4 regions of the Kitasatospora hibisci genome follow, and region 3 is predicted to be linked to each of the others. Evidence: riboswitches for the same ligand, from Rfam matches in the RefSeq annotation. Region 3 holds a riboswitch; each other region holds the start of a gene.
What was found. A riboswitch is a leader RNA that binds a small molecule or an ion and turns the genes downstream of it on or off. The one in region 3 is predicted to bind cyclic di-AMP.

Region 1 (7,567 bases), 1.8 Mb from region 3:
GACCCGCTGGCGCAGAAGGCCGCCGCCGTGCTGGTCAACACCTGGGTCGGCGTGCCGTTCATGATGATCTCGCTGCTCGGCGGCCTGCAGTCGATCCCGGCCGAGCTCTACGAGGCCGCCGAGATGGACGGCGCCACCGCCTGGCAGCGGTTCCGCCACGTCACCCTGCCCGGGCTGCGCACCGTCTCCTCCACCGTCGTCCTGCTCGGCGTGATCTGGACCTTCAACCAGTTCGCCGTGATCTTCCTGCTGTTCGGCGGCAACGGCGCACCCGACGCCCAGCTGCTGGTCACCTGGGCCTACCGCCTCGGCTTCGGCCAGCAGCCCCGCGACTACGCGCAGTCCGCCGCCTACGGCGTCATCCTGCTCTCCATCCTGATCGTCTTCACCGCCTTCTACCGGCGCTGGCTCGCCCGCAACGAGCAGGCGAACGGCTGATCCCGACCACCCCGGCGACACGAAGGCAGGAATCCCGATGAGCACCACCACCGACCGACCCGCACCCCTGACCACGCGCCCCGCGGCGCCCGTCGCCCGGCCGGCCAGGGCCCGCCGCCGCGGCGAGGCGAGCCCGCTGGCCCGGGCGCTCTCGCACGGCGCGCTGATCCTGGCGAGCCTGATCGCGCTCTTCCCGGTGGCGTGGATCGTCTACGTCTCCTTCGGCCCGGACAAGACCGACTACCTCCACCCGGGCGACATCCTCGACAAGATGACGCTGTCGAACTACAGCACCGTGCTGTTCGACACCGACTTCTTCACCTGGTTCGGCAACGCCTTCCTGGTCTCCGGCATCACCACCGTGTTCGGCGTGTTGATCGCCGCCTCCACCGGCTACGCCGTCTCCCGGATGCGCTTCCCCGGCCACCGGCCGCTGATGTGGTCGCTGCTGGTCACCCAGATGTTCCCGATCGCGGTGCTGATCGTGCCGATGTACACGATCCTCTCCGAGCTCGACCTGCTGGACAGCTACCTGGGCCTGGTCCTGGTCTACTCGACCACCACCGTGCCGTACTGCGCCTGGCTGCTGAAGGGCTACTTCGACACCATCCCGGTGGAGATCGACGAGGCCGGCCGGGTCGACGGGCTCACCCCGTTCGGCACCTTCTGGCGCCTCGTGCTGCCGCTCGCCCGGCCGGGCCTGGCGGTGGCCGCCTTCTACTCCTTCCTGACGGCCTGGGCCGAGGTCGCCTTCGCCTCCACCTTCATGCTGAGCTCCGACAAGTACACCCTCGCAGTCGGCCTGCAGACCTTCGTCAGCGAGCACGACGCGCAGTGGAACCTGATGGCCGCGACCGCGGTGCTCATCGCGATCCCGTCGTCGCTCCTCTTCTACCTGGTGCAGCGTCACCTGGTGACCGGCCTGACCGCCGGCGCCTCGAAGTCCTGACCGCTCCCCGCTCCTCTGATCCCCAAGGGACACCGTCCATGACCCAGAACCTGGCCGACACCTCCCGGCCCGCCGCCGACGCCACCGCTCACGAGGCCAGCGCCGGCGCGTCCAGAGGCTGGTGGCGGGACGCGGTCATCTACCAGGTCTACCCGCGCAGTTTCGCCGACTCCAACGGCGACGGCATGGGCGACCTGCCCGGCATCCGCAGCCGCCTGCCCTACCTGCGCGACCTCGGCGTGGACGCCGTCTGGCTCTCCCCGTTCTACGCCTCCCCGCAGGCCGACGCCGGCTACGACGTCGCCGACTACCGCGCGGTCGACCCGATGTTCGGCACCCTGCTGGACGCCGACGCGCTGATCCGCGACGCGCACGCGCTGGGTCTGCGGATCATCGTCGACCTCGTCCCCAACCACTCCTCGGACCAGCACGAGTGGTTCCAGCGTGCTCTGCGCGAGGGTCCTGCGTCCCCGCTGCGCGACCGCTACCACTTCCGTCCGGGCAAGGGCGAGAACGGCGAACTGCCGCCCAACGACTGGGAGTCGATCTTCGGCGGCCCGGCCTGGACCCGCTCGGAGAACCCGGACGGCACCCCCGGCGACTGGTACCTGCACCTGTTCGCCCCCGAGCAGCCCGACTTCAACTGGGAGAACCAGGCCGTCGCCGACGAGTTCCGCTCGATCCTGCGGTTCTGGCTCGACATGGGCGTCGACGGCTTCCGGATCGACGTCGCCCACGGCCTGGTCAAGGCCCCCGGCCTGCCCGACATCGGCGGCGGCGACCAGCTCAAGCTGCTCGGCAACGACATCATGCCGTTCTTCGACCAGGACGGCGTGCACGAGATCTACCGCAGCTGGCGGAAGATCCTGGACGAGTACCCGGGCCAGCGGATCGGCGTCGCCGAGGCGTGGACCCCGACCGTCCAGCGCACCGCCAACTACGTCCGCCCCGACGAGCTGCACCAGGCCTTCAACTTCCAGTACCTGGGCACCTCCTGGGCGGCGGCCGAGCTGCGGGAGGTGATCGACCTCTCGCTCGACTCGATGCGCCCGGTCGACGCCCCCACCACCTGGGTGCTCTCCAACCACGACGTCACGCGGCACGCCACCCGGTTCGCCAACGAGCCCGGCCTCGGCACCCAGATCCGCACCCCCGGCGACCGCGAGCTCGGCCTGCGCCGCGCCCGCGCCGCCACCCTGCTGATGCTCGCGCTGCCCGGCTCGGCCTACCTCTACCAGGGCGAGGAGCTCGGTCTGCCGGACGTCACCGACCTGCCGGACGAGGTCCGCCAGGACCCGTCGTTCTTCCGCCAGGCCGGCCAGGACGGTTACCGCGACGGCTGCCGCGTGCCGATCCCGTGGTCCGGCACCGAGGCCCCGTACGGCTTCGGCCCGACCGCCGGCGGCCCGAGCTGGCTGCCGCAGCCCGCCGAGTGGGCCGAGCTCAGCGTCGAGGCGCAGACCGGCGACCCGACGTCCACCCTGGAGCTGTACCGCAGCGCGCTGGCCGTCCGCCGCGAGCAGGCCGACCTCGGCGCCGGCACCGACGTCGAGTGGCTGGACAGCCCGGCCGGCACGCTGGCCTTCCGCCGCGGCTCCTTCGTCTGCACCGTGAACACCACCGCCGAGCCCGTCCGGATACCGGCGCCCGGCCGCCTGCTGCTCTCCTCCGCGGACGCCCTGGTGGACGGCGGCGAGACGGTGCTCGCTCCGGACAGCACCGACTGGTGGGCGGTCTGACGTGGTTGCAATAGGCTCTGGGACCGTGACTACGGCGCGACTCTCAGACATCGCGGCGCAGGCGGGGGTCAGTGAAGCCACCGTCTCCCGCGTGCTCAACGGCAAGGCGAACGTCTCGGCCGCCACGCGGCAGACCGTGCTGGCGGCGCTCGACGTGCTCGGGTACGAGCGGCCGACCCGGCTGCGCCAGCGCAGCGCGGGTCTGATCGGGTTGATCACCCCAGAGCTGAGCAACCCGATCTTCCCCGCGCTGGCCCAGGTGATCGAGCAGGTGCTGAGCCGGCACGGCTACACGCCGGTGCTCTGCACCCAGACGCCGGGCGGGTCCACCGAGGACGAACTGGTGGAGATGCTGGTCGACCGGGGGGTGTCGGGCATCGTCTTCGTCTCGGGCCTGCACGCCGACACCACCGCTGACCACGACCGGTACGCCCGGCTCATCGGCCGGCAGGTGCCCTTCGTGCTGATCAACGGCTTCAGCGAGAAGATCGACGCCCCGTTCATCTCGCCGGACGACCGCTCCGCGATGTGGATGGCCGTCCAGCACCTGGCCGAACTCGGCCACGAGCGGATCGGTCTGGCCGTCGGCCAGCGCCGGTACGTGCCGGTGCTGCGCAAGATCGAGGGCTTCACCGCGGCCATGCGCGAGGTGCTCGGGCGGACCGAGGAGGAGGCCCAGGGCCTCGTCCACCACACGCTGTTCAGCGTGGAGGGCGGGCACGCCGCGGCCGGCGCGCTGCTGGACAAGGGCTGCACGGCGATCGTCTGCGGCAGCGACATGATGGCGCTCGGCGCGATCCGCGCGGTGCGCCAGCGCGGGCTGAGCGTCCCCCAGGACGTCTCGGTGGTCGGCTTCGACGACTCGCCGCTCATAGCGTTCACCGAGCCGCCGCTGACCACGATCCGGCAGCCGGTGGAGGCGATGGCCACCGCGGCCGTCGACGCGCTGCTGGAGGAGGTCGGCGGGAACGCCGCCCAGCGCGGCGAGTTCATGTTCCAGCCGGAGCTCGTGATGCGCGGCTCCACGGGCGCCTGCGCCCGCTGAGACGGCACGCCCGGACGCCGCGTCCGGGCGGGAACGGCCGGGGCCCGGGGAGCACACCGCTCCCCGGACCCCGGCCGTTCGCCGTTCAGCCCTCCTGGGCCGCGGGACGGCCCTCCTCCAGGCGGTGTCCGTCGGTGGCCTCGCCGGTCCGGGTCTCGGTGCGCCGGCCCCGCGCGAGGTAGTCGCGGAGGATCAGCTCGACGGCGTCCTGCGGGTTCTTGGTGCCGGAGAGCATCATCGCGTCGATCGCGAGATTGGCGTCGAGCGTGACGGTGACCTGGGCCATGGGGACTCCTCCTCGGGTGCGCAGAGCAGCAGCATGCCCGGTGCGGCCCGGTTTGACCATGACCGGGCGGGCCCGGTGCCGAGCCCGTCGCCGGGCCGTCGCCGGGCCGGGTGCTCGCGGGCCGGGTCCGGCCGGCGGCGCGCAGGCCGATGCCCCCGGGGAGGAGCGGTCTCTCTCCCCCGGGGGCTGCGGCGTGTGCGGTGGGTCAGACCCGGCCGGCGAAGTCCGGGGCCCAGTTGGCGACGGTCTGGGTCCGCACGCCCGCGCTCGGGTTGGCGGCCTCGACGTACTTGCCGTCACCGATGTAGAGCGCGACGTGGTAGACGCCGGAGTCCTGGCCGTTGTTGGACCAGAACAGCAGGTCGCCCGGCTTGAGGGCGTCCAGCGACACGTGGGTGCTGGCGGCGGCCTGGTCGGCGGCGACGCGCGGGACGGAGACGCCCGCGGCGCGCAGCGCGGCCTGGGTCAGGCCGGAGCAGTCCCAGCCGCCGTTCCCGGTGCCGCCGTAGACGTAGGCCTGGCCGACCTTCGACAGGGCGAAGGAGACCGCGGCGGCCATGCTGCCGGTGGCGGCCTCGGCCGGTGCCTGGGCCTGGGTCTGGGAGGCCTGGGTGGCGGTCTGCGCGGCCGGCTTGGCGGCGGTGGTGCCCGCGGCCTGGCCGGAGGAGCGGTTGAACCAGTCGAAGCCCTTGCCGGACTCGTCCGAGGCCTGGGTCCGGGCGTGCTCGCCGAGGCTCAGGTGCTGGCCCGGGTAGATGTGGTTCGGGCCCTCGGTCAGGGTGTCGCGGTTGAGCTCGTACAGCCGCTCCCAGCCGCCCTGGACGTGGTGCTCGTCGGCGATGGCGGACAGCCAGTCGCCGGTGACCACGGTGTAGTCGCCGTCCTTCTCCTGCCACTTCTGCGACCAGTCGGAGCGGTTCTGGCTCCAGGTCTTGGTGGCGTCGGCGGCGGCCGGGGTCTCGGCCTTCGGGGCGGCGGGCTTGGCGGCGGGGGCCTGGGCGGCCGGCTTGGCGGCCGGGGCCGGGGTCTGCGCGGCGGGCTTGGCGGCGGTGGAGGTGTCGACCGCGGCGGGGGTGCCGCCCTTGGTCAGACCGGCCTGGACGGAGCAGACCGGCCAGGCGCCCGGGCCCTGGACCGCGAGCACCTTCTCGGCGATCGCGATCTGCTGGTCCTTCGTGGCCAGGTCGGCGCGGGCGGCGAAGGCCGTGCCGCCGAACTCGGCCCAGGTGCTGTTGGTGAACTGCAGGCCGCCGTAGAAGCCGTTGCCCGTGTTGATGCTCCAGTTGCCGCTGCTCTCGCACTGGGCGACCTTGTCCCAGGTCGCGACCGAGGCGGCGGAGGCGGAGGTGGTGGTCAGGCAGGGGATGGTGAGGCCGATGCCCGCGACTCCGAGCGCGGCGATGGCGCGGCGGGTACGGCCGGACAGGCGGGTGCCGTTGGTGGGCAGCATGAAGATGCGGTCCTCTCCCACGCCTGCGAGGTGAGCTGTCGGATTCGGGCTGGAGTTGCCCGGCCGCGCTGTGGACGCGGCTTCACCCCTAGCCCTGGACCGGTACGCGGACCGGCCCGGGGCGACCTACCTGTGGTTCCCCCGCTCCTGCCGTGGTGCGTTTCTGCGCTGCCAGCACACCCGACGGCAGGACTCGGCGTTGCGGACGGGCTGGGTCCGTGTGGCCACGAACGGGGAGCACGTTAAGCAGACTCAAGTTCAAACCGCAAACATGTGTGATGCCCGTCACGGTTTGCGGACCGCCTGCTCGCGACGTGTCCACCATGATCAGAAATGACCGATTTCCGGCAACGCCCGTACGGGACGCCGCAACTGCCTATGCTTCAGAACGTCGGGACCGACGCAGCCGTCTGGGGGGAGGGCTACGCAGCGATGGCCATGGACGAGGAGCGGGGCGGCGGATCGCCGGCCGACGGAGCCCGCGGAGCGCATCGCAGGGCAAAGCATCGCAGACCGGACATCCCACCCGAACGACCCCGAACTCCCGTAAGCCGTCGCACAATGCTGCGCTGGCTCGCCGTCGGCACGGTGTTCGCCGCGATCGGCGGCGAGGAGGCCCTGCGTCGCTCGCTGACCGGCTCGACCGGCTCGACCGGGTCCGCCCCGGGTAGCACCGCCACCAGCCTGGCCGACACCGGCGGCGACGGCGGCACGGAACACGGCGGCCCGGACCGCGGCGGCCCGGACCGCGGCCCCGGCGTACCGCCCGCGCCCGGCGACGGCGCCGAGGGCGCCGCCCCCGAGCCCGACCAGGGCGGCCGCCGTTGGTCCGACCCGGCCGGCTGGGGCGGCCGGGTGCCCGGACCGCAGAGTGCCGTCCGGATCACCGACCGGGTGCTGCTCGACACCGACGCCGCCGTCGGCTCCCTGCTGGTCGAGCCCGGCGGCTCGCTCACCTTCGCCGCCGACCGCGGTGTCACCCTCAGCTCGGCCGGCAACGTCGAGGTCCGCGGAACCCTCGCCCTCGCCCCCGGCGACACCGCCGTGCACACCCTGCGCTTCCCCTCCGTCGACGAGAAGCGCTTCCAGGGCGACGGCATGAAGGTGGTCGACACCGACGTCGGCCTCTGGGTCACCGGGGCCGGCTACCTGCGGCTGGACGGAGCCGCCAAGACCGCCTGGGTGCGCGCGGCCGGCGAGCTGCGGGCCGGTGCCACCACCGTCAGCCTTGCCGCCCCGCCCGCGGGTTGGCGGGCCGGTGACGAACTGGCCGTCACCCCGACCGGTCCGCCGGACGAGGACGGCTTCTCCGCCCGCTACGACCTCGCCGTCGTGCGCTCCGTCAGCGGATCCACCGTCACCCTGGAGGCCCCGCTGCGGTACGCCCACCCCCGGGTCGCCCTCGGCGGGGGCGTCACGGTCGGCGCCGAGGTGCTCAACCTGACCCGAAGCGTCCGGGTCGAGGGCTCCGCGGAGGGGCGCGCCCACGTCCACCTCACCAGCTCCCGCCAGGCCGACGTCCGGCACGCCGTGCTGCGCTGGGTCGGCCCGCGGACCGACACCAGGGAGAGCTGGAAGGGCCCGGACGGCAGCGCCGCGGTCACCACGCCGGTGCTCGGCCGCTACGGGCTCCACTTCCACATGCTCGGCGACGCCACCC
Region 2 (7,567 bases), 2.0 Mb from region 3:
GACGTGGACGCCGGCCTGGCCGGCCAGGTGCTCTGGTTCGACGCGCTGATCGGCAACGTCGACCGTTCCTGGCGCAATCCCAACCTGCTGGTGGCGACCGGCGGGCTGCGGCTGATCGACCACGGCGCCAGCCTGATCTTCCACCACCACTGGGCCGGCGCGGATGCGTGGGTCCGCCGCCCGTACGACGCCTCCGACCACGCACTGCTGGGCGCCGAGCCGGACCTGGCGGCCGCGGACAAGGCCCTGGCCCCGATCGCCGAGGCGGCGATCGGGGAGGCGGTGGCGCAGATCCCGGACGTCTGGCTGGAGGACGAGCCGGGCTTCGACTCGCCCGAGGCGGTGCGCGCCGCGTACCGTGCCCAGCTGACCGGGCGTCTGGCCGGTCCGCGCGACTGGCTGCCGGAGGTGGCCGCATGACCGAGCCCACGACCCCCGCGCCGGCGGCCGCCGCCGAGCTGCACGACTACGAGTACGCGGTGATCCGGGCGGTGCCCCGGGTCGAGCGCGGCGAGTGCGTCAACGTCGGCGTGCTGCTGTACTGCCGGCAGAACGGTCACCTGGCCGCGCGCACCCATCTCGACCAGGCCCGGCTGCTGGCACTGGACCCGGTGACGGACGTCGCCGGGGTGCGGCGGGCCCTCCAGGGGATCGAGGCGGTCTGTGCGGGGGGTGCGGCGGCCGGTCCGGCCGCGGGGGACAGCCCCGGGCAGCGCTTCCGCTGGCTGACGGCGCCGCGCAGCGCGGTGGTCCAGCCGGGGCCGGTGCACACCGGCCTGACCGCCGACCCGGAGACGGAGCTGCGCCGGCTCTTCGACCAGCTGGTGCTCTGAGCCGGCGGCTGGTCGCCCCGCGTTCCGCCCCGGACCGGACCGGCCCGGACCGGGGCGGACCGTTGCCGTGGTCAAAGCTTGAGTTGCTGAAGCACTCCACCGTACCCTTGTCCCATGGGTTCGACAGCGACGACGACCGTACCGACCAACGCCGAGTTGATGGAGGCGCTGGCCGCCGTAGGCGCCGCGTACTTCCATGACTTCGCCGCGGCGGCGGCCCGGCACGGGCTCTCCTCCTCGCAGGCCAAGGCGCTCGGCGCCGTACGGGAGCCGGTGCCGATGCGGGCGCTGGCGGGCCGGCTGGGCTGCGACGCGTCGAACGTGACCGGCATCGTCGACCGGCTGGAGTCGCTGGGCCTGGCCAACCGCGAGGCGGCGGCGGGCGACCGGCGGGTGAAGATCGTCGTGATCACCGAGCAGGGCCGGGAGATCCTGCACCTGATCCGCGGCGAGATGGCCCGCACCCACCAGGCCTTCGAGGCGATGAGCGACGAGCAGCGGGTGGCGCTGCACTCCATCTGCGCCCAGGTGCTCCCGGTGCTCGCCGGGCGTTCCGCCGGGGCGCAGTAGCGGGGTTGCCGGGCAGCACCGCAACGAGGGGGCGCCGCAGCGAGGGGGCGCCGCAACGCCGCGGGCTGCGCCCGCGGCGGCACCCGTGGTAGCGGCCGGTCCGGCGCCGATCCGGCTGACCTCGGCTGTTAGGCTTGCGAAGCGTGAGCGCGAAGCCCCAGATCCCCAATGTCCTGGCCTCCCGGTACGCCTCTGCGACCCTGGCCCAGCTCTGGTCCCCCGAGCACAAGGTGGTCCTTGAGCGCCACCTGTGGCTCGCCGTCCTGAAGGCCCAGCAGGACCTCGGCGTCGACGTGCCCGAGGGCGCCGTCGCCGACTACGAGCGGGTGATCGACCAGGTCGACCTCGGCTCGATCGCCGCCCGTGAGCGGATCACCCGCCACGACGTGAAGGCCCGGATCGAGGAGTTCAGCGAGCTCGCCGGCCACGAGCAGATCCACAAGGGCATGACCTCCCGGGACCTCACCGAGAACGTCGAGCAGCTGCAGATCCGGCAGTCGCTGGAGCACGTGCGCGACCGCACGGTGGCCGTGCTGGTCCGCCTGGCCCGCCTCGCCGCCCAGCACTCCGAGCTGGTCATGGCCGGCCGTTCGCACAACGTCGCCGCGCAGGCCACCACGCTGGGCAAGCGGTTCGCGACCGTCGCCGACGAGCTGCTGGTCGCCTTCAACCGCCTGGAGGAGCTGATCGCCCGTTACCCGCTGCGCGGGATCAAGGGTCCGGTCGGCACCGCCCAGGACATGCTGGACCTGCTCGGCGGTGACACCGGGAAGCTCGCCGAGCTGGAGCGCCGGGTCGCCGGCCACCTCGGCTTCGAGAACGTGCTCACCAGCGTCGGCCAGGTCTACCCGCGCTCGCTGGACTTCGAGGTGCTCACCGCGCTCGTCCAGCTGGCCGCCGCGCCGTCCAGCCTCGCCAAGACCATCCGTCTGATGGCCGGACACGAGCTGGTCACCGAGGGCTTCAAGGAGGGCCAGGTCGGCTCCTCCGCGATGCCGCACAAGATGAACACCCGCTCCTGCGAGCGCGTCAACGGCCTCGCCGTCATCCTGCGCGGGTACGCCTCGATGACCGCCGAGCTCGGCGGCGACCAGTGGAACGAGGGTGACGTCTCCTGCTCGGTGGTCCGCCGGGTCGCGCTGCCGGACGCGTTCTTCGCGTTCGACGGCCTGCTGGAGACGTTCCTGACCGTCCTCGACGAGTTCGGCGCCTTCCCCGCCGTGATCGAGGCCGAGCTGGACCGCTACCTGCCGTTCCTCGCCACCACCAAGGTGCTGATGGGCGCGGTGCGCGCGGGCGTCGGCCGGGAGACCGGGCACGAGGTCATCAAGGAGCACGCCGTCGCCTCGGCGCTCGCGATGCGGGCCGGCGCGCGGGAGAACGAGCTGCTGGACCGGCTGGCCGCCGACGAGCGGATCCCGCTGGACCGCGCCGCGCTGGACGCGCTGCTCGCCGACCGGCTCGCCTTCACCGGCGCGGCCGGCGCCCAGGTCGCCGAGGTGGTCCGCCGGGTCGAGGCGGTCGCGGCCGCCCGCCCGGAGGCCGCCAAGTACGCCCCGGGCGACATCCTCTGACGATTGGTCGTCCGTAGTGGGAGTCGGCGGGCCCCGTCACCGTTCGTTCGGTGACGGGGCCCTCGCCGTTCCCCGGCCCCTAGGGGGCGCCGGCGGCCGGGTGGCCGGGGTCGAGCGGTGGGGCGTTGGTGCCGCAGTTGTAGCGGCATTCAGGCTCGGCCACCGGGTGGTCCTCGGGAGCGAGCACATTGCCCCGCACGGTGGTGAACGCGATGAGCCCGCCCGTGACCAGCAGTCCGGCGCAGATCAGCATCGCGGTGTGGAAGGCGGCGTCCACCGAAGACGGCACCCGGTACGCGTCGCCGCTGAGGCCGGCGAGCGCGGGCAGCGCGGCGACCGCGAGCAGGCCGGCCGCTCGGGCGGCGGCGTTGTTGACGCCGCTGGCGATGCCCGCGTGCCGGACGTCCACGGCGGCCAGCACCGTCGCGGTGAGCGGTGCGACCAGCAGCACCATGCCGGAGCCCATCACGGTGACGGCGGGCAGCACGTCCGTCCAGTACGAGGCTCCGGGCCCGATCCGCAGCATCAGCAGGACCCCGGCCGCGCAGAGCAGCGGCCCGACGGTCAGTGGCAGCCGGGGGCCGATCCGCTTGCCGAGCCGGCCGGCCCGGGCGGAGAGCGCGAGCATCAGGACGGTGATCGGGACCAGCGCCAGCCCGGAGACCAGAGGCGAGAAGCCGGCGACGATCTGCAACTGGACGACCAGCAGGAAGAACACCCCGCTGAAGGCGGCGTAGACGCAGAGGGTCACGAGGTTCACCGAGGTGAACAGCCGGGAGGAGAAGAGGTCGAGCGGCAGCATCGGCTCCGGGGTGCGGCGCTCGACCAGGACGAAGGTCGCGCCGAGCACCAGGCCTGCCGCAGCGGTGATCCAGACGCCGGCGGAGAGCCCGTCTCCGGCCGCGGTCAGCGCGTAGGTGAGCGAGCCGAGGGACAGGGCGGCCAGCACCGCGCCGAGCGCGTCGAACCGCCCGGTCGCGCTCTCGTCCCGGCTCTCCGGCACGTGCCGGGTGGCCACCACGACCACCAGCACGGCCAGCGGGACGTTCAGCAGGAAGATCCACCGCCAGCCCGGGCCGTCCACCAGCCAGCCGCCGACGAAGGGGCCGACCGCGGCCGCCACCCCGCCGAGGCCGGACCAGAGGCCGACCGCCGCCGAGCGGTCGTCCGGATGGAAGACGGCCTGGAGCATCGCCAGCGACCCCGGGGTGAGCAGCGCCCCGCCGATGCCCTGCACCGCGCGGGCGGCGATCAGCACCTCGATGCTGGGTGCGGCGGCGCAGGCCGCCGAGGCGGCGGCGAACCAGACCACGCCGAGCAGGAAGACCCGGCGCCTGCCGTAGCGGTCGCCGAGGGCGCCGCCGAGCAGGATCAGCCCCGCCAGGGTGAGCAGATAGGCGTTCAGCGTCCACTGCAGGGCGGCGAGCGGGGCGCCGAGGTCTTCGCCGATCCGGGGCAGGGCGACGTTCACCACGGTGCCGTCGAGCATCGCCATGCTGGAGCCGAGCACCGTCGCCAGTAGTACCCAGCGCCCCTGCGCGGTGCTCAGGCGCAGGGTGCCTGCCTCGGAAGTGGCCACGGCCCGATGGTCCGCCCCCCGGGGCCCGAGTGACAAGGGTCACCGGGGGTGTGTCGGCGGCTGGCTTTCCGTGAGTGATCGTGTGCGGACGGCCAGCGAAATGGGCGGAGTGTCGCGGATCAGTGGCGCGCCGTTAATGGATTGTGCACGTACTGTGCAGCGGGCCATCCGGAGCGTCACGGTGCCGCCCGCGGAATCGCCTGATGCGGGAGATCGACATTGCTTCGCTCGAACGGATGGGTTTTAGTTCAGCGACCGCCCGGCGTCAGCCCGGGTGGCCACCGGGTGGAACGCCTAGTCCTGCCGCTGCCCGGTGGTACGAACTGAACTCTGTACGGCAGGAGCGGGGGACCCACAGGTAAGTCGCCGGACCGGAATTCGCGGTCCGGCTTGGGGTGAAGCCGCCTATGCGGCCGGGCAACTCCAGCCCGAACCCGACAGCTCACCTCGCAGGCGTCGGAGAGGAACTCTTCCATGCCCGCACAGGCCCGTCGTATCGCCCTGCCCCGCGCCGCCCGCATCGGTATCGCGACCGCCGTCACCGGCGCCGCGTTCGCCCTCCCGCTGGTGACCGCCATCAGCGCCCAGGCCCACACCGCCCCGGCCGCGAAGCCGCAGCAGGCCGCCACCTGGACCGGCGCCACCAGCGTCGACGCCGCCCCGGTCGCCGCCGCGCAGCCGGCCGCCGAGGCCGCCGCCCCGGTCGAGGAGAGCTACAAGGTCGTCAGCGGCGACACCCTGTCGAAGATCGCCAACGCCAAGGACGTCCAGGGTGGTTGGAAGGCGCTGTACGAGCACAACCGCTCGGTCGTCGGCTCCAACCCGAACCTGATCTTCCCGGGCCAGAAGCTGGCCCTGGGTGCCAAGGCCGCCGCTCCGGCCGAGGCCGCCAAGCCGGCCGCCCCCGCCGCCAAGCCGCAGGTCTCGCACGACTCCGCGAAGCCGGCCGCCCCGGCGAAGCCGGTCCAGGCCGCGAAGCCGGCCGCCCCCGCCGCCAAGCCGGCGCAGGCCCCGGCCGCCAAGCCCGCCGCCCCGGCACCGGCCGCCGTGGCCTCCACCTCCGGTTACGTCGCCCCGCTGGCCAACCCGAAGCTCGGCACCGCCTACGGCGTCGCCGGTTCGATGTGGGCCTCCGGCCACCACACCGGCGCCGACTTCGTCGCGGCCACCGGCACCCCGCTGCGCGCCGTCGCGGCCGGCACCGTGGTCAAGGCCGGCAACGGCGGCGCCTACGGCAACGAGGTCGAGATCAAGCTCGCCGACGGCAAGTACGCCCAGTACGCGCACCTGTCCTCGATCGGCGTGAAGGTCGGCCAGGCCGTCACCGCCGGCCAGCAGATCGGCCTCTCCGGTGCGACCGGCAACGTGACCGGCCCGCACCTGCACTTCGAGATCCGCACCGGCTCGGAGTACGGCTCGGACATCGACCCGATCGCCTACCTGCGGGCGCACGGCGTCGCCATCTGACCCGGTCCACGACCGAGTTCAGACCACCGCCAGGTGCGGGGCGAACGAACTCCCGGGATGGTCATGTCGGGTGACCGCTCGACCGGGTGATCGCCGCACCAGTGGCGGACATACGGGCGCGGGACACGCCCAGGCCGGCCCGGCTCGCGAGACCTCCCTCGCGAGCCGGGCCGGCCGCTTTCGTGTCCGTGCCGCTTCCGTAGGCCCGGTCGCGGTCCGGCGTCCGATCGCGTCCCCTTCCCTGCCGGCCCGTCCGGCCGCTCCGGTCACGCCCGGCGGGCAGGCAGGCCGGTCTGTGCGGCGGTCAGCAGCCGGTGCATCTGCTCGCCGAACCCCTCGGTGTCACCGGCCGGTTCGGGGAAGACCAGGCGGACGTCGCGGTGGCCGTGCGGGTGGTCCAGGCGCAGTACCAGGCCGTGGCGGTCGAGTGCGAGCGGGCGGATCTCCGGTTGCCCGGCGAGGAGTTGGGGGTCGAGCAGCCGGGTGAGCGCGGCGAGCGCGTCGGGGTGGTCGTCGGCCAGGTGGGTGAGCAGGCCGGCCTCGTAGAGGGCGAGCGGGTCCGGTGCGGCGAGGTCGAGGTCGGCGCCGGTGAGCGCGCTGGTGCCGTACGGGGTGGCGAGGACGGCGTGGGCGACGTCCAGGTGCAGGTGGACGCTGAGGCCGTCGTCGGCCAGGTGGGCGAGCCGGAGCCGGCCGGCCAGGGTGAGCCGGGCGCGGACGCGGTCGCGGACGGCGACCGGGGCGATGTCGGTGACGTCCAGCACGACGGCCAGGCCCTCGGTGTCGCCGGTCGCGGCGAGCGTGAGCCCGGAGTCGAGCGGGGCGCTCAGGCGCAGCCGGGAGCCGTGCACCGAGACGGGGGTGTCGAGGCCGTGGTGCTCGCCGCGGGCCCGGACCACCACCGAGGAGGTGGCGCTGAGCAGGCTGCAGATCCGTTCGGCTGCCGTGGGCTCTGGGGCCTCGGCCTCGGCCTCGGCCTCGGCCTCGGCGTCGGTGGGGGTGGGGCTCACGGCGACCTCCAGGTGATTAGGTTAGGCTTACCTAATCACCTGGGTCGCGTGGAAGGCAAGGGCCGCCCGCCCGGTGGTCCGCCGGCCTGGCCGGCGCGCGGCGGGCCCGGACGCTCGTCGTCCGGGCCCCGCGGTTCAGGATCCTTGCCCGACCCCCGCCTGCGTGGCGGTGGATCAGCCGACCACGGCCTGGGCGTCGATCTCGACGAGCATCGGCTCCTGCGGCAGTTCGGCGAAGACGGTGGTGCGGCAGGGCTTCACGCCTCCGGGCTTGATGTTCTCCTCGATGAATTCGGCGTAGGCCTCGTTCATCAGCGGGAAGTCGGCCCGCTCGGTGAGGTAGACGCGGAACATCACCACGTCCTCGATGGTGGCGCCGCCGGCCTCGACGATCGCCTTCACGTTCTCCAGCGTGCGCCGGGTCTGCGCCTTCACGTCGCCGTGGTGGAGGTACTCGCCGGTGGCCGGGTCCTGCGATCCCTGGCCGGAGACCTGCAGGACGGGGCCCTTGCGGACGCCCTGGGAGAACATCCA
Region 3 (7,567 bases):
GTGGTCCGCGTCCTCGGCGCGGTTGCGCAGCACCCGCTCGCCGGCGGCCTCGACCTCGACCGCGGAGACGCACGGGCCCTTGGCCCACCAGTCCTCCAGCATGCCGAGCGCCTCGTCGCCGAGCGGGTTGACGCCCTCGCCGGCCGCCAGCGAGTGGCCGACCAGCACGTGCAGGCACTTCACCCGGTCCGGCATGCCGCCGGCGCTGGGGAAGCCCTCCAGCACCTCGATCGCGTCACGGCGGGCGATGTAGTCCTCGTGCGCCTTCTGGTAGGCCGCGGCCAGCTCCGGGTCCTCGGCGAGCCGGGCGGTCTGCTCCTTCATCACGCCGTCCGCCTCCAGGGTGCCGATCAGCGAGGCGGCCTTGGGGCAGGTCAGGTAGTAGAGGGTCGGGAACGGCGTGCCGTCCGCGAGCCGGGGGGCCGTCTCCACGACGTCCGGGTTGCCGCAGGGGCAGCGGTGTGCCACGCCGCGCAGACCGCGCGGGACCCGGCCGAGCTGGGCGGCGATGGCCGCGACGTCGGCGTCGGAGACGGAGGGGTGGTTCTCAGTGGTCATGGGGGGAGCTGGCTCCAGCGGGGGCAGTGGCGGGTGGAGAGGGCGGGGCGGTGTCGGCGGCGTCCACCGAGTCCCAGACGCTCGCGTACCAGGGCTTGGCGGCCTTCGCCGGGGCGGCGGCCGCACCGTCGGACGGCGCGGGCGGAGTCCCGGGGGACTCGGCGGCGCTCCGGCCGACCGGGTCCACCGCAATGTACGGGGTCTCCCCCGGCATCGCGTAGTGCAGCCGGGCGCGGGCCTGCGCCCTGACGTACTCCGGGTCCTGCCAGCGCGTCTTCTCCCGGCGCAGCTGCTCGACCTGCTGCCGGGCGTGCTCGGCCTTCGCCCGCTGGGCGGAGATCTCGGAGCGCTGGGAGATGAACTGCCGGGTCGGGTAGGCCAGGATCGCGACGAGGGAGCAGAGCACCAGGACGAGGACCGTCGCCCGGCTCGTGAAGCGAGGCCGGGCCGTCAAGCCCGGGATCCTCCAGCCTGCCATCTCCGGTGTCCCCTCCTGGTCGCGAGTGGCGCCGCCCGGTCACGCCGGTGCCCCGCCGCCCACCCTACGGGGTGAACAGGCGGGGCACCGGCGGGAGCAGTGTGTGTCAGCCCTCGTACTTGCCGGGCTTACTGGTCCGCGGAGCGGAACCGCGGGAACGCGCCGCGGCCGGCGTACTCGGCGGCGTCGTCGAGGATCTCCTCGATGCGCAGCAGCTGGTTGTACTTGGCGACGCGCTCGGAGCGGGCCGGGGCACCGGTCTTGATCTGGCCGCAGTTGGTGGCGACGGCCAGGTCGGCGATGGTGACGTCCTCGGTCTCGCCGGAGCGGTGCGACATCATGCAGCGGTAGCCGTTGCGCTGGGCCAGCTCGACGGCGTCCAGGGTCTCGGTGAGCGAGCCGATCTGGTTCACCTTCACCAGCAGCGCGTTGGCGGTGCCGGTCTCGATGCCCTTGGCCAGGCGCTGCGGGTTGGTGACGAACAGGTCGTCGCCGACCAGCTGGACCTTGTCGCCCAGCTTGACGGTCATGGCCTTCCAGCCGTCCCAGTCCGACTCGTCCAGCGGGTCCTCGATGGAGACCAGCGGGTACGCGGCGACCAGCTCGGCGTAGTACTCGATCAGCTCGGCGGCCGAGAGGGACTTGCCCTCGAACTGGTAGGCGCCGTCCTTGAAGAACTCGGAGGCGGCGACGTCCAGGGCCAGCGCGATGTCGCGGCCGGGCACGTAGCCGGCCTTCTGGATGGCCTCGGTGATGAGGTCCAGGGCCTCGCGGTTGCTGTCCAGGTTCGGGGCGAAGCCGCCCTCGTCGCCGAGGCCGGTGGAGAGGCCGCGCTCCTTCAGGACGCCCTTGAGGGTGTGGTAGACCTCGACGCCCCAGCGGACGGCCTCGGAGAAGGACTCCGCGCCGATCGGAGCGATCATGAACTCCTGGATGTCGACGTTGGAGTCCGCGTGCGAGCCGCCGTTGAGGATGTTCATCATCGGGACCGGCAGGACGTGCGCGTTCGGGCCGCCCAGGTAGCGGAACAGCGGCAGGTCGCTGGCCTCCGAGGCGGCGTGCGCCACGGCCAGGGAGACGCCGAGAATGGCGTTGGCGCCGAGCGAGGACTTGTCCGGGGTGGCGTCCAGGTCGAGCATGGCCTGGTCGATCAGACGCTGCTCGGTGGCGTCGTAGCCGACCAGCTCCGGGCCGATCTGCTCGATGACGGCCAGGACGGCCTTCTCCACGCCCTTGCCGAAGTAGCGGTTCTTGTCGCCGTCACGAAGCTCCAGCGCCTCGAAGGCGCCGGTGGAGGCGCCCGACGGGACAGCGGCACGGCCGGTGCTGCCGTCGTCGAGGCCGACCTCGACCTCGACCGTGGGGTTGCCACGCGAGTCGAGGATCTCACGGGCTACGACGACATCGATGGACGGCACGAGGCATCTCCTAGCGGAAGCAGGTCCGGCTGACGGTGGGTGCTGTCGGCCGGACGATTGCGGAGTCGTTACGACCAGAGCCTAACCGCACGGGCTCTCGGGGCCACGTCGACCATGGGTCCGTCTCAGCGTGTGGCCGCACTACCCACCGGTAGTTCACCTGGTTGCCCCGTGAAAGCGGTCCGGATGCGGACGAAGGGGGAGGTATCCGACCCCCCCTTCGTCCGCGCCGACGGGCGGTGGCCCGGGTTCAGCGGCCGGGGGTTCAGCCGAGGTTGAGCACCTGGCCGGGGATGATCAGGTCCGGGTCGCCGCCGACGGTGCCGCGGTTGCCGTCGTACAGCGCCTGCCAGCCGCCGGACACGCCCTGGGCGGCGGCGATGCCGGCGAGTGTGTCGCCGTCCCGGACGGTGTAGCCGTGGCCGGCGCTCTGCTGCTGGGCGGCGGGTTCGGCGTGACCGGCCGTCGGACTGTCGCCCTGGCCGATGTACCCGACGGACTGGCCGGCGGACTGGACGGCGGCCTGGGGGGCGTGCTGGCCCGCGTACTGCTGGTACACGCTCCGGTGGCTGGTCCAGTACCAGGCGCCGTCGTTCTGGTACCAGTACACCTTCGCGTCGGCGTCCCAGCCGCCCTGGCCCGAGAAGTCCGGCGTCTTGGCGTCCTGCTGCGCGGGCTGCTGGGCGGCGGGCTTCGGAGCCTGCTGCTGCACCGGCTTCCGGTCCGGCTGGGCGGGCTTCTGAGCCGGCTTCGGCTGGGCGGGCTTCGGCGCCGCCGGCTTCGGCGCCGCGGGCTTGGCGTTCGCGGCGGTGTCCACCTCGGCCGCCGCGCCGCCCTTGCTCAGGCCCGCCCGCTTGGAGCAGACCGGCCAGGCACCCGGGCCCTGCGAGGCGAGGACCTTCTCGGCCACCGCGATCTGCTGCCCCTTGCTGGCCTGGTTGGCCTGCGGCGCGTACGCGGTGCCGCCGTACGCCTTCCAGGTGCTGGAGGTGAACTGCAGACCGCCGTAGAAGCCGTTGCCGGTGTTGATGCTCCAGTTGCCGCCGCTCTCGCACTGGGCGACCGCGTCCCAGGTGGAGACGGGGGCCGCCGAGGCGCCGGTGGCGGTGAGGAGCGGCATCGCGAGTCCGACGCCGGCCACACCGGCGACGGCGATGGCCTTCTCGGCCTGGGTGCGGCGGCGGTGGCGGCCAGTTCCAACGAACAGCATGAAGACGTCCCTCTCCGCACGCCTGCGAGGTGAGCTGTCGGGTTCGGACCGGGAGGTGGCCCGGCCGCGTGTCGCGAGGCGCTCTGCCCGCGACTGCGGCTTCACCCCAAGCCGTGGAGGACGGCAACAAACCTGGGTCCCCCGCCCCTGCCCAGGGTTCTGGTCGGTTTCCCGTGGCACGGCGGGCAGGATTCGGCGTTCCGCGCACGAGGTCCGCAGCTGCGAACTTCAGGGAGAGTAGACAGATCCTCACACCAATCACAAGCTCATATCGCCGATATCACACAGAAATTACGGCACACGGTCGATCGCCCACCAACGAAGGCGGTATGTCCGGATTGATGATGTTTCAGCCCCTCTCCAGGGGAGACTCGGCGACGCCGTGTCAGCGTGTCGAGCCCACCGGCCGGAAGACGTGCAGGCCGCTGCGAACGGTTCCGGCCGTGATCAGAGGGGGTTCTCCTGTAGGTTCTCCGGAGTGAATTCGACCGGAAGTTCACGAAGTCCACGCATGATCAGACCACCGCGCCACCGCAGATTCTCCGGGCTTTCGGCGAGCTGCAGGTCGGGCAGCCGGGTGAGCAGCGTGGCCAGCGCGGCACGGCCCTCCAGACGGGCCAGCGGAGCGCCGATGCAGTAGTGGATGCCGTGCCCGAAGCCGAGGTGCGGGTTGTCCGTCCGAGCGAGATCGAGGGTGTTCTCGTCGGCGAACCGCGCCGGGTCCCGGTCCGCCGCGGCGAGCACCACCAGCACCGGGTCGCCCACCGGGATCTCCACCCCGCCGATGGTCAGCGGGCTGGTCGCGAACCGCCAGGTGGCCAGCTCCACCGGCCCGTCGTAGCGGAGCAGCTCCTCGATCCCGGTCTCCAGCAGGCCGGTCTCGCCACGGGCGATCGAGTCCTGCAGCAGCTCCCGCTGCCCGGGGTTGCGCAGCAGTGCGTAGGTGCCGTTGCCGATCAGGTTGACGGTCGTCTCGAACCCGGCGAACAACAGGATGAAGGCCATCGCCGCGGCCTCGTTCTCGGTCAGGTGCTCGCCGTGGTCGCTGGCCCGGATCAGCCCCGAGATCAGGTCGTCGCCGAGATCGGCCCGCTTGCGGTGGATCAGCTCCGCCAGGTACGACCGCATCCGCTTCACCGCCCGCCCCACGCCGCCGCGCTGGCCGCCGCCGTGGCGGATCATCATGCCCGCCCAGTCGCGGAAGTCGTCCTGGTCCTCGGCGGGCACACCGAGCAGGTCGCAGATCGCGTAGATGGGGAGCGGGAAGGCGAACTCGTGGATCAGGTCGGCGCTGCCGCGGGCCGCGAAGCCGTCGATCAGCCGGTCGGTGAGCTGCTGCACCCGGGGCTCGAAGGCGGCCACCCGGCGCGGGGTGAACGCCTTCGAGACCAGGCGGCGCAGCCGGGTGTGGTCCGGCGGATCGATGTTCAGCAGGTGCGTCATCAGGTTGGCCTGCCGCTCACCGGGGATGCCGACCCGGCCGGTGCGGTGCGCGTGCGTGCTGTGGTGGACCGGGTTCTTGGAGAGCCGGCTGTCGGCGAGCGCCTGCCGGGCGTCCGCGTACCTGGTCACCAGCCAGGCCTCCACCCCGCTCGGCAGGGTCGTGCGGTGCACCGGCTCGTGCTCCCGCAGCCACGCGTACGCCGGGTACGGATCGGCGGCGAACTCCCAGGTGAAGAGCGACGGGCGGGCGGGATCGGGCTGAACTGGCATGGGTCGACCGTATCCGGTGGAGATCGCCCGTACGGCAGGCGTGAGCCTGGTCACCTGACGGGTAATTCCTGTTGCGGAGGATCGGGACGAGCCTACGATCCTCCGCAAAGCACGTGTGTGGGCGCCGGTGCGGAGCCGCCCACCAGGGAGGAGCGCACCATGCGGGTCACCGGGGCAGTCGTCGTGATCGCGGTACTCGACGGCGGGTCGGGGGCCGACCTCGCGCGCCGCTTCACCGCGGCCGGCGCCGCCGGCGTCCTCATCGCGGACGAGCAGGTCGGCGTCGCCGAGGACCTGGCCACCGAGCTCGACCGGCCGGGCTGTCCGGTCGTCGGCGTCTGCGGTGACGTCCGGCGCCCCAGCGACGTCGCCGCCCTCGTCGACACCGCAGAGAAGCACCTCGGGCCGATCGACCTGTTCTGCGTCGCCGGCCCGGACGGCGAGCGGATCGTCTCGCTGGCCGACCTGCCCGACCACCTCGACCTGGAGCGGCTCGCGGAGCTGCTGCAGCTGGTCGGCGAGGCCATCGGCGAGGTGGTCGTGCCGCAGCCGCGCCGGCCGGTGGAGGAGGCGGCGCGCGTCTGAACGCGCGCCGGGCGCCTCCCCGGGCTCTCGGGGGGGCGGGCCTTCGGGCGGCGTGCCCGCAGCACCCACCCGCTCCGGCCCTACTCGGGCTTGAGCCCCTCGGCCGCGCGGACGGCCTCCCGGTAGCCGCGCGCGGCCGCCCGCAGCGCCGCGTCCACGTCCACGCCCGCGTCGTGCGCCCGCTGCGCCACGGCGAGCAGCAGCGTGCCCGCCGACTCCGCGGTCAGCTCCGCCGGAAGCTCGAACGGCGCGTCAGGCACGCCCGTGAACCCGGCCCGGCGGACCCGGGAGACCAGCTTCGCCGCATACGCCAGCGACGGCAGCCCGGCCGGCACTCCGTCCAGCACCGACTCGCGCCCGGACTTCTCGGCGGCCTTCAGGGCCTCCCAGTTGGCCTCGACCTCGGCGGCGCCCTCCGCCTGCGCGTCGCCGAACACGTGCGGGTGGCGGTACATCAGCTTCTCGACGATGTCGCCCGCGACGTCGTCGATGGAGAAGGCGTCGGTGGGGTGCTCCTCGGCGATCCGGGAGTGAAAGAAGACCTGGAGCAGGACGTCGCCGAGCTCCTCGCGGAGCGTCTCGCGGTCCTCCTCCTCGATCGCCTCGACCAGCTCGTAGGCCTCCTCGACCAGGTACTTCACCAGGCTGGCGTGGGTCTGCTCGGCGTCCCAGGGACAGCCCCCCGGCGAGCGCAGGCGGTCCATCACCGAGACCAGGTCCAGCAGCCGTGCACCGGGCAGGTCGTACGAGCCGGGCAGCACCTCGATCTCCGGCACCTCGCCCGCGTGCTCGACCGCGAGGCGGGCGAGCGCGTCGGTCAGGCCCGGGTCGCCGTCCGGGCTGCCCAGCCAGACCGTCGCCCCCGCACCGGCCGGCTGACCGGTCAGCGTCCGGGCCAGCGCCGGCGCGGAGGCGGGCGCCACGACCTCCACCTCGACCCCGGCCTGGCGCACCGCGGCCACCTGCGGATGCCCCTCGTCGGCGGCCAGCACCCGCCCGGCCGAGCGCAGGGCCTCCCACGCCGGCCAGGACAGCAGTCCGGGGGCCACCCGGTGGGTGGTGGTGAGCAGGATCAGCTTCGCGCCGGGAAGATTCGTCACACCCCGAACCTACCCGGGCCGCCCCGGCCGCCGCTTCCGCATTCCGGCCCGGTCGGCGCACGGCCGGGGCCGGCCGGCGCGCTGCTCAGGCGCGAGAAGTCGAAGGGGCCGACGTCCTCTGCGCACCCGCCCGTGCGCACCGCCGGTCAGGGGGCGAGCCAGGGCGGGAGGTCGGGGACGAGGGTGGCCCGGGCGGGGTCCCAGGTGCCGTAGCGCGGGTTGATCCGCAACCGGAGCGCGGCGGCCGCGTCGACGAGGGCGAGGCGGACGACGTCCTCGCCCTCCGGGGTGCCGGCGTCCGCCCCGGCCGCGGCGGCGAGCCGGAGGAGGCCGAGCCGGCTGCGGAACCAGTCGTCGATCCCGCTGCCCGGAACGCCCCGGGCGGCCAGCACCCGGGCCAGTGAATCGGCGCCCCCGGACCGTTCCGCAGCGTCGGCGCGCGCCGTCGCCACCTCTGCGGCGGAGACGGCCAGCCCGCGGTCGGCCAGCGCACGGGCCACCACCG
Region 4 (7,567 bases), 1.6 Mb from region 3:
ACGCTCTGGCCGGGCAGATCGCCACGGAGATCCCGATCCCCGACACCGGGACGGTCGACGGCGACCTGCGCCTGCTCGCCCGGGGCCTCGCGGCCTGGCTGCGGGGGCCGAGCGGGGCGGCGGTGCTGGCGGTGATGCTCTCGGAGGCCGCCCTGGCGCCGGGGATCGCCGAGGCGCGGGCGCGGATCTTCCACGACCGGCTGCGCCGGGCGGAACCGATCGTCACCCGCGCGGTCGGGCGCGGCGAGCTGCCTGCCGGGATCGACCCGGCCGCGGTCGTCAAGGCCGTGGCTGCGCCGCTCTACTTCCGCGTGCTGATCACGGCCGAGCCGGTGGACGACGAGGCCGCCGACCGGTCCGTCGCGGCGGCCCTGGCCGCAGCCCGGAACGGCGGGCTGGGCTGACGACCGGGCCGACGGGCGAGGTGTCGAGGTGGCGCGGTGCGCCGGGCCGACGCGTGTCCCGACGTGAGGTGGGGCACAACGGTTCGCCGCAGGAGCTCGGCGCCCGCCGCCTGCGGGAACCGGACGCCGGACTGCGCCTCTGGGCGTGCGTCAGCTGACCGGTCGCCACCCTCTGCCCGTCAGAGAGGTGTTCGCGTCCGCTCCCGCAGCATCCGCTGGTCGATCACGCTCGACGGGCCGCCCGCTGCGCCTGCGGCCCGTTGCTCCCGCCCGTCGCCGCGGCCCCGCCCTCGTACGGCCCGACCATACGGGTGGGCGGCGAGTCTCATCCTTTCGGTCCCCGCTGGTCGGCGGGTCCGAAGGGACCCGGTGAACGCTAGGGTTGGCTACCGCGCCTCGGCGGCGGCCTCTGCTGTGGACGGGGGAACCGGGGCGGTCGCCCCAGTGTCCTAGCAACTGCCCGCTAGTGGCCGGGCGGGGAGTTCGAGGCGTGGGAGCAAGCAGGACATGGGTCTGACGAGCCACAAGGTGTTGGCGCTGACCGTGGCGGTCGCCGTGGCGATGATGGTCGGCACGGTCTGGCTCTGGCCGAGACTCGCCAAGCAGAACTGGCAGGCCGTGCTCGGCCGGATCGGTGCACTGCTCGCCACCCAGGTGACCGTGCTCGCCGCGCTCGGGCTGGTGGCCAACAACTACTTCGCCTTCTACAGCAGCTGGGACGACCTGCTCGGTACCGGCGACAACGGCCCGGTCGTCATCCAGAACAAGGCGGACGCCTCCGGTCGCCTCCTGGTGGAGACCGTCGGCCACGCCGACGTCCAGGGCGGCGGGGCGCTCGGCCGGGACCCCGGGCAGTCCGGGGAGATCCGCCAGGTCCGGATCGACGGCGCCGTCTCCCGGCTCTCCACCGAGGCGTACGTCTACCTGCCGCCGCAGTACTTCCAGCCCGATTACGCGCAGCGGCAGTTCCCGGCGGTCATCGTCAGCACCGGCTTCCCCGGCATCGCCAAGAACCTGGTGACGCGGCTCAACTACCCGGGCGCCGCACTGAAGTTGCTCCAGGAGGGCCGGATGCAGCCGACCGTCCTGGTGTTGATGACCCCGTCGCCCGCGCTGCCGCAGGACACCGAGTGCGAGGACGTCCCCGGCGGCCCGCAGTCCGACACGTACTACACCAGGGACGTCCCGTCCGCGATCCAGGCGACGTTCCGGGTCTCCACCGCTCCGCAGGCCTGGGGCTTCATGGGCAACTCGACCGGGGGCTACTGCGCGCTCAAGCTGGCGATGCGCCACCCGGACGTCTTCCCGACCGCCGTCTCGCTCTCCGGCTACTACCGGGCCGCCGACGACCCGACCACCGTCGACCTGTTCAAGGGCGCCGACGGCGAGCAGCGCCGCAGTGAGGCCGACCTGATGTGGCGGCTGAAGAACCTGCCGCAGCCCAAGGTGTCCGTGCTGCTGGCCGGTACCAGGGAGGGGGACGGCGAGTACCGGCGCGACACCGAGGCGTTCGTCGGCGCGGTGCAGAGCCCGATGAAGGTCTCGTACAGCCTCCTGAAGACCGGCGGCCACAACTTCGAGACCTGGAGCAAGCTGCTGCCCTCCTCGCTGGAGTGGCTCTCCGAGCACCTGAAGGTCCCGGGCCGGCCGGTCTGACCCGGATCGGCCGGTGCCCCCCGGGGGGGGCGGGCACGACCGTCCGGCTCAGGCCACCTGCTCCAGCGTGCCGGTGTGCAGCTCGCCGACCCGGCCGCCCTCGCCCTCGTACGTCCAGAACGCGCGCACCGTCAGCCTGGCGAGGTCCATCACGTGGCTGACGGTGATGCCGCTCTGCTCGGTCCAGCTGACGAAGTACAGCTCCGGGCCGACCTCCGCGACGTGCAGGGCGACGTCCTCCCACTGGCCGGCCGACTCGCCGAGGCCCTCCCAGCGCAGCCGCTTGCCGTCGGCCGAGTAGGCGTTGCGGAAGGCCGCGCCGTTGTCGACCTGGAAGAGGTAGGTGCGGCCGGCGAAGGCGGGCAGGGCGGCGGTCATGGCGGGACGGGTCCTCGTCTCTCGTCGTGCGGTGCCGGGCGTACGTCCCGGGGCGTGTGGTCTGGTGCCTGCGGTGCGGTGCTGTGCACGCGGTCCGGGCGGGACCGGTCCACCGCGGTGCGGGCCGGTCGGCACGTGGCCGCGGATGGACCTCCAACCTATCCGACGAGGTGACCTCCGCGACGTACTTGCCGAGACCCCGCCACGGCGCGGGGCGCCGCCCCGGCCGCGGACCGGATGTGAGCTGCGCGACAACCGACCCCGCCGAGTTGTCGGGTCCCGGAGGGGCTGCCTAGCCTGCTCGGGACGTCCGCTTCGCGGACCCCCGCCGTCGGGACGCCGAGTCCTGTCCACCCGCCGGTCGGCAACCGAGCACCACAGCGGACGGGAGCGGGGGACCCAAGGTAGTGCCTCGGTCTGCGCGCTCCCCGCGCGGCCGGGGCTAGGGGTGAAGCCGCTCCGACGGACGGCCGGGCAACCTCAGCCCGAACCCGACAGCTCACCTCGCAGGCGTCGCAGAGGACACTGCCATGCAGAAGCCTGCCCGGCGCCGTGCGCCACGCCATGCCCGACCCTCTCGCCGCGGCCGCAACGCGGCCCTCGCCGTCACCGGCGTGCTCGCCGTCGGCGGCGCCGGCCTCCTCGGCGTCTCGGCGGTCACCGGTGCGCATGCGGCGACCACGCCGACCGTCACCCAGGACAAGCTGACCCCGGCCACGATGGTCGCGGGGAAGGCCGCCACCGCCTCGCTGAGCGTCCACTCCTCGGCCTGCTTCACCGCGAAGACGGTCGGTGTCGGGGTGCGCGACGCGGCCGGACGCAACCTCGACTTCCCCGGCAACGTCGCCAACGCGCGGATATGCCCGAGCGGCCTGTCGATCACCACCGGTTCGCGCACGCTGCCGGCCGGGACCTACACCCAGTTCGGCTTCTGGCAGGACCTCGGCGGCGCCTGGCACAACCTGCCGGCGCGACAGCTGGTGGTCTCGGCGGCCACCGCCGGCCCGAGCCCCGTCCCCACCGCGACGCCCGTGCCGTCGGCCCCCGCGACCGCCGCCCCGAGCGGCCCGGCCACCGGGGCGCCCGCCGCCGGGAAGAAGCCGATCTGGTCCGACGAGTTCGACAGCCTCGCCCTGGGCTCCCGCTGGACGGCCGACCGGAGCAGCTCGTACCACTACGGCGACCACAACCCGAACGACAACAAGCTCGACTGGCTGGACAGGGACAACGTCAGCGTCTCCGGCGGTGTCGCCACCTTCACCGCCCGGCCGAGCACCCACACGCTGGAGAACGGCAAGAAGGCCTGGGACACCGGCCTGCTCACCACCGAGTACTCCACCGAGGGCTTCAAGGTGAAGACCGGCGACTACATCGAGACCCGGGTCAAGCTCCCCGCCGGCACCGGCGCCTGGCCGGCGCTGTGGACGTGGAACGGCACCAGCGGCGACCACGGCGAGATCGACAGCTTCGAGTACCACGCGGACAACGCGAACCTGCTGGAGCTGACCAACCACGTCAACCCGGGCTACAAGTACGTCACCGACGCGAAGGCCGTCGCGCACGACCAGTGGGTCACCGTCGGCACCCAGTACGGCGCCACCTCGGTGGACTGGTACATCAACGGGGTGAAGGTCTTCTCGGACGGCAAGGGCGTCGGCGCCGACTGGTCGGCCTACCCGATCCTGAACCTGTCGCTCAGCGCCGGGCAGTACCACCCCGCGCCGCAGGGCACGGCCCCGATCACCTTCGCCGCCGACTACCTGCGCGTCTACCGCTGACCCGCCCGTGCACCGGCGTGCCCGCGCCCGCCGGCCCGCCCGGACGATCCGAACGCCGGAGCGCCGACCCTCCCCGTAGGAGGGCCGGCGCTCCGGCGCCGCCGCGTCCGTGGCGCCACGCCACCAGGGGATCAGCCCTCGGTGACCGAGACTTCGAACGGTTGCCTGTTGTTCGCCTCGTTCGTGTCGTCGTCGCTGCGCACCGCGACCCAGCCGGTCAGCAGGCTCCCCACAGGGGTATCCTCGCTCACCCGGAGCGGAATCAGGCCCGTTGCGCTCCGGCCCGCGGCCAGGCCGGCCGGGAAGGTGCAGCGCACCCGGTGGCCGTTCTGGAACGGGTAGCAGTTGTCGGGGAAGAACGGCCCCTCCGGCTCCACCCCCTCGGGCAGGGTGACCACCATGGTGAAGGGCGAGGCGGTGCGGTCCGGGCCGAGGTTCGCGACGAAGGCGTGCAGCGTGGTGATGCCGCGGGGCGGGGCGGGCTCCGGGTCGATCCGGATCACCTCAAGGTCGGATCCGGACGTCGCGCGCGCCGCCGCGACCGGTACGGCGGCCTGTGCGCCGGCCGACGCGGGCGCCTGCCGCATCTCGTCGCCGGTCGGGCAGGCCAGTGCCGGACCGGCGGCCAGCGCCACCAGCGCGCACCCCACCGTCAACGACCTGCCGAGGAAAACCCGTGCGGAACCTCTGCGCGACATCGGCGCTCACCCTGCTCTCTGCTTCCGGTGCCCCGCACCGTCGCGGGGCATTGCGTCCGCACCCAGCGTGACCGGCCGGTCCGCCGCGGCCGGGGCGACCCGCCCTCGGGCCGCTCGAACGGACGAACCCACCCCTCCTTAGCCGGACCCGGTGCGGAAGCCGACGCAGAAGGCCGTGCGCAGGAAGCCGTGCGCGGGAAGTCGCACGCCCCGACTTCGCGCTCGCACCCGAGCCATGACGCTCGGTCAGGGTGCCAGGACCTGCCCCAGCCTGATCGCGATCTGATGCATCACCGGCACCAGTGACGAGGCGCCGGCCTGCTCCTCCAGTGCCCGGATGCGGGCCTCCGGACCGGAGACCGAGAGCGCCGTCGGCGTCGGCGCGCCCGGTACCGCGAGCGCGATGCAGCGCACTCCGATCTCCTGCTCCTGGTCGTCCACCACGTAGCCGCGCTCGCGGGCCTCCGCCAGCTGCTCCAGCAGGGCCTGCGGATCCGTCACGGTGAACTCGGTGTGGGCGGGCAGCGGGTTGGGGCCGAGGACCGCGCGCGCCTCCTCCTCCGGCAGCTGGGCCAGCAGGGCCTTGCCGACACCGGTGCAGTGCGGCTGCACCCGGCGGCCGACCTCGGTGAACATCCGCATCGAGCGCCGCGACTGCACCTGCCCGACGTAGACCACCTCGCCGCCCTCCAGCACGGCCAGGTTGGCGGTCTCGCCGGTGGCCTCCATCAGCTCGGCCAGGTACGGGCGGGCCCAGCTGCCGAGCAGCCGGCCGGCCGTCTCGCCCAGCCGGATCAACCGCGGGCCCAGGGTGTAGCGGCGCGCGGTGTCCTGGCGGACATAGCCCTGCTGGACGAGGGTACGAACCAGTCGATGGATGGTGGGCATGGGCAGCCCGGAGGAGGTGGAGAGCTCGCTGAGCGTCGCCACGCCGCCGGAGTCGGCCAGCGCCTCCAGCAGCTGGAAGGCGCGCTCGACGGACTGCACACCGCCGCTCGCGCGGTCCGTGCCCGTCGTCGATGCTGTGTCGGGGGTCGCGACCACCGGCGTTCCCTTCGCTGTCGGGGGAGGAGTAGAGTCCCTGCGATCACCTCAACAAACCGTTGAAATTCTGTATCGCGGAAACTAGTCTCCACCTTACAGAATCGAACCCCCCGGCAGGTGGGTTCAGATCGGTTCAGATCAAGGAAGTTCCCACCGGAACTCCCTTCGCCGTGCTCAACCGTCTTAGGAGTGTCCTGCTCATGGCTACAGATCAGGGACCCGCCGGCGCCTCCCCCGCCGCTCCGGTCGTCACTGTCGCCGGTCCGCGCGTCCATCGGGCGGAGGAGGTGCTCACTCCGGAGGCGGTCGCCTTCGTCGTCGGCCTCCACCGCGCGTTCGAGGACCGCCGACAGGAGCTCCTGGCCCGCCGCAAGACCCGCCGCGCCGAGATCGCACGGGCCGGCACCCTGGACTTCCTCCCCGAGACGGCCGCCGTGCGCGAGGGCGACTGGACGGTCGCCGAGGCCCCGCGCGCGCTCCAGGACCGCCGGGTCGAGATCACCGGCCCCACCGACCGCAAGATGGTCATCAACGCGCTCAACTCGGGTGCCAGGGTCTGGCTCGCCGACTTCGAGGACGCCACCTCCCCGACCTGGGAGAACGTGGTCGGCGGCCAGATCAACCTGATCGACGCCTTCGAGGGCCGCATCGACTTCACGTCCTCGGCCGGCAAGGCCTACGCCCTCAAGCCCGCCGCCGATCTGGCCACCGTGGTGGTGCGCCCGCGCGGCTGGCACCTGGACGAGACCCACCTCCTGGTGGACGGCGTCCCGGTGGCAGGTGCCTTCTTCGACTTCGGTCTCTACTTCTTCCACAACGCGGCCCGGCTGATCGCCCGCGGCGCGGAGGATCCGAACTCCGGCCCGTACTTCTACCTGCCGAAGACCGAGAGCCACCTTGAGACGCGGCTGTGGAACGACGTCTTCACCCACGCCCAGGCCGCCCTCGGCATCCCGCACGGCACCATCCGCGCGACCGTCCTGATCGAGACGATCACCGCGGCCTTCGAGATGGAGGAGATCCTCTACGAGCTGCGCGACCACGCGGCCGGGCTCAACGCGGGGCGCTGGGACTACCTGTTCTCGATCGTCAAGAACTTCCGCGACGCCGGCGAGCACTACATCCTGCCGGACCGCAACACCGTCACCATGGCCTCGCCGTTCATGGCCGCCTACACCCGGCTGCTGGTGCAGACCTGCCACCGGCGCGGTGCCCACGCCATCGGCGGCATGGCCGCGTTCATCCCGAGCCGCAAGGACCCCGAGGTCAACGCGGGCGCCCTGGAGAAGGTCAAGGCCGACAAGGACCGGGAGGCCGGCCACGGCTTCGACGGCTCCTGGGTGGCGCACCCGGACCTGGTCCCGGTCGCCCGCGCGTCCTTCGACGCCGTGCTCGGCGACCGTCCGAACCAGAAGGACAACCCGGGCCCCGCCGAGCCCGTCACCGCGGCCCAGCTGCTCGACATCGCCGGCGCCGGCGGGACCTGCACCCACGCGGGCCTGCACAACGCCGTCCAGGTCGGCATCCGCTACATCGAGGCGTGGCTGCGCGGCCTGGGCGCGGTCGGCATCTTCAACATGATGGAGGACGCCGCCACCGCCGAGATCTC

Region 1: linked by a shared signal. The riboswitch ahead of ACF9IK_RS06720 (transglycosylase family protein) and the one ahead of ACF9IK_RS14405 (transglycosylase family protein) in region 3 are both predicted to bind cyclic di-AMP.
Region 2: linked by a shared signal. The riboswitch ahead of ACF9IK_RS06000 (peptidoglycan DD-metalloendopeptidase family protein) and the one ahead of ACF9IK_RS14405 (transglycosylase family protein) in region 3 are both predicted to bind cyclic di-AMP.
Region 4: linked by a shared signal. The riboswitch ahead of ACF9IK_RS07590 (glycoside hydrolase family 16 protein) and the one ahead of ACF9IK_RS14405 (transglycosylase family protein) in region 3 are both predicted to bind cyclic di-AMP.

Annotation. Positions count from the first base shown of each region.
Region 1 covers NZ_CP171642.1:1,577,837-1,585,403, reverse strand. The annotation lists gene ACF9IK_RS06745 (carbohydrate ABC transporter permease) at 1-438, shown strand, start outside; gene ACF9IK_RS06740 (sugar ABC transporter permease) at 476-1,387, shown strand; gene ACF9IK_RS06735 (glycoside hydrolase family 13 protein) at 1,426-3,126, shown strand; gene ACF9IK_RS06730 (LacI family DNA-binding transcriptional regulator) at 3,152-4,171, shown strand; gene ACF9IK_RS06725 (hypothetical protein) at 4,257-4,457, opposite strand; gene ACF9IK_RS06720 (transglycosylase family protein) at 4,663-5,928, opposite strand; cyclic di-AMP (ydaO/yuaA leader) riboswitch at 5,913-6,085, opposite strand; gene ACF9IK_RS06715 (hypothetical protein) at 6,469-7,567, shown strand, end outside.
Region 2 covers NZ_CP171642.1:1,406,537-1,414,103, reverse strand. The annotation lists gene ACF9IK_RS06025 (HipA family kinase) at 1-420, shown strand, start outside; gene ACF9IK_RS06020 (DUF3037 domain-containing protein) at 417-833, shown strand; gene ACF9IK_RS06015 (MarR family winged helix-turn-helix transcriptional regulator) at 948-1,403, shown strand; gene purB (adenylosuccinate lyase) at 1,547-2,977, shown strand; gene ACF9IK_RS06005 (MFS transporter) at 3,057-4,556, opposite strand; cyclic di-AMP (ydaO/yuaA leader) riboswitch at 4,868-5,027, shown strand; gene ACF9IK_RS06000 (peptidoglycan DD-metalloendopeptidase family protein) at 5,031-6,023, shown strand; gene ACF9IK_RS05995 (DUF2470 domain-containing protein) at 6,290-7,033, opposite strand; gene ACF9IK_RS05990 (RidA family protein) at 7,208-7,567, opposite strand, start outside.
Region 3 covers NZ_CP171642.1:3,388,908-3,396,474, forward strand. The annotation lists gene ACF9IK_RS14390 (DUF501 domain-containing protein) at 1-558, opposite strand, end outside; gene ACF9IK_RS14395 (FtsB family cell division protein) at 548-1,012, opposite strand; gene eno (phosphopyruvate hydratase) at 1,165-2,454, opposite strand; gene ACF9IK_RS14405 (transglycosylase family protein) at 2,720-3,664, opposite strand; cyclic di-AMP (ydaO/yuaA leader) riboswitch at 3,670-3,839, opposite strand; gene ACF9IK_RS14410 (cytochrome P450 family protein) at 4,112-5,377, opposite strand; gene ACF9IK_RS14415 (SDR family NAD(P)-dependent oxidoreductase) at 5,537-5,962, shown strand; gene ACF9IK_RS14420 (MazG family protein) at 6,043-7,062, opposite strand; gene ACF9IK_RS14425 (hypothetical protein) at 7,209-7,567, opposite strand, start outside.
Region 4 covers NZ_CP171642.1:1,777,209-1,784,775, reverse strand. The annotation lists gene ACF9IK_RS07605 (TetR/AcrR family transcriptional regulator) at 1-404, shown strand, start outside; gene ACF9IK_RS07600 (alpha/beta hydrolase) at 912-2,060, shown strand; gene ACF9IK_RS07595 (MoaF-related domain-containing protein) at 2,109-2,438, opposite strand; cyclic di-AMP (ydaO/yuaA leader) riboswitch at 2,802-2,966, shown strand; gene ACF9IK_RS07590 (glycoside hydrolase family 16 protein) at 2,969-4,216, shown strand; gene ACF9IK_RS07585 (hypothetical protein) at 4,348-4,914, opposite strand; gene ACF9IK_RS07580 (IclR family transcriptional regulator) at 5,161-5,958, opposite strand; gene aceB (malate synthase A) at 6,159-7,567, shown strand, end outside.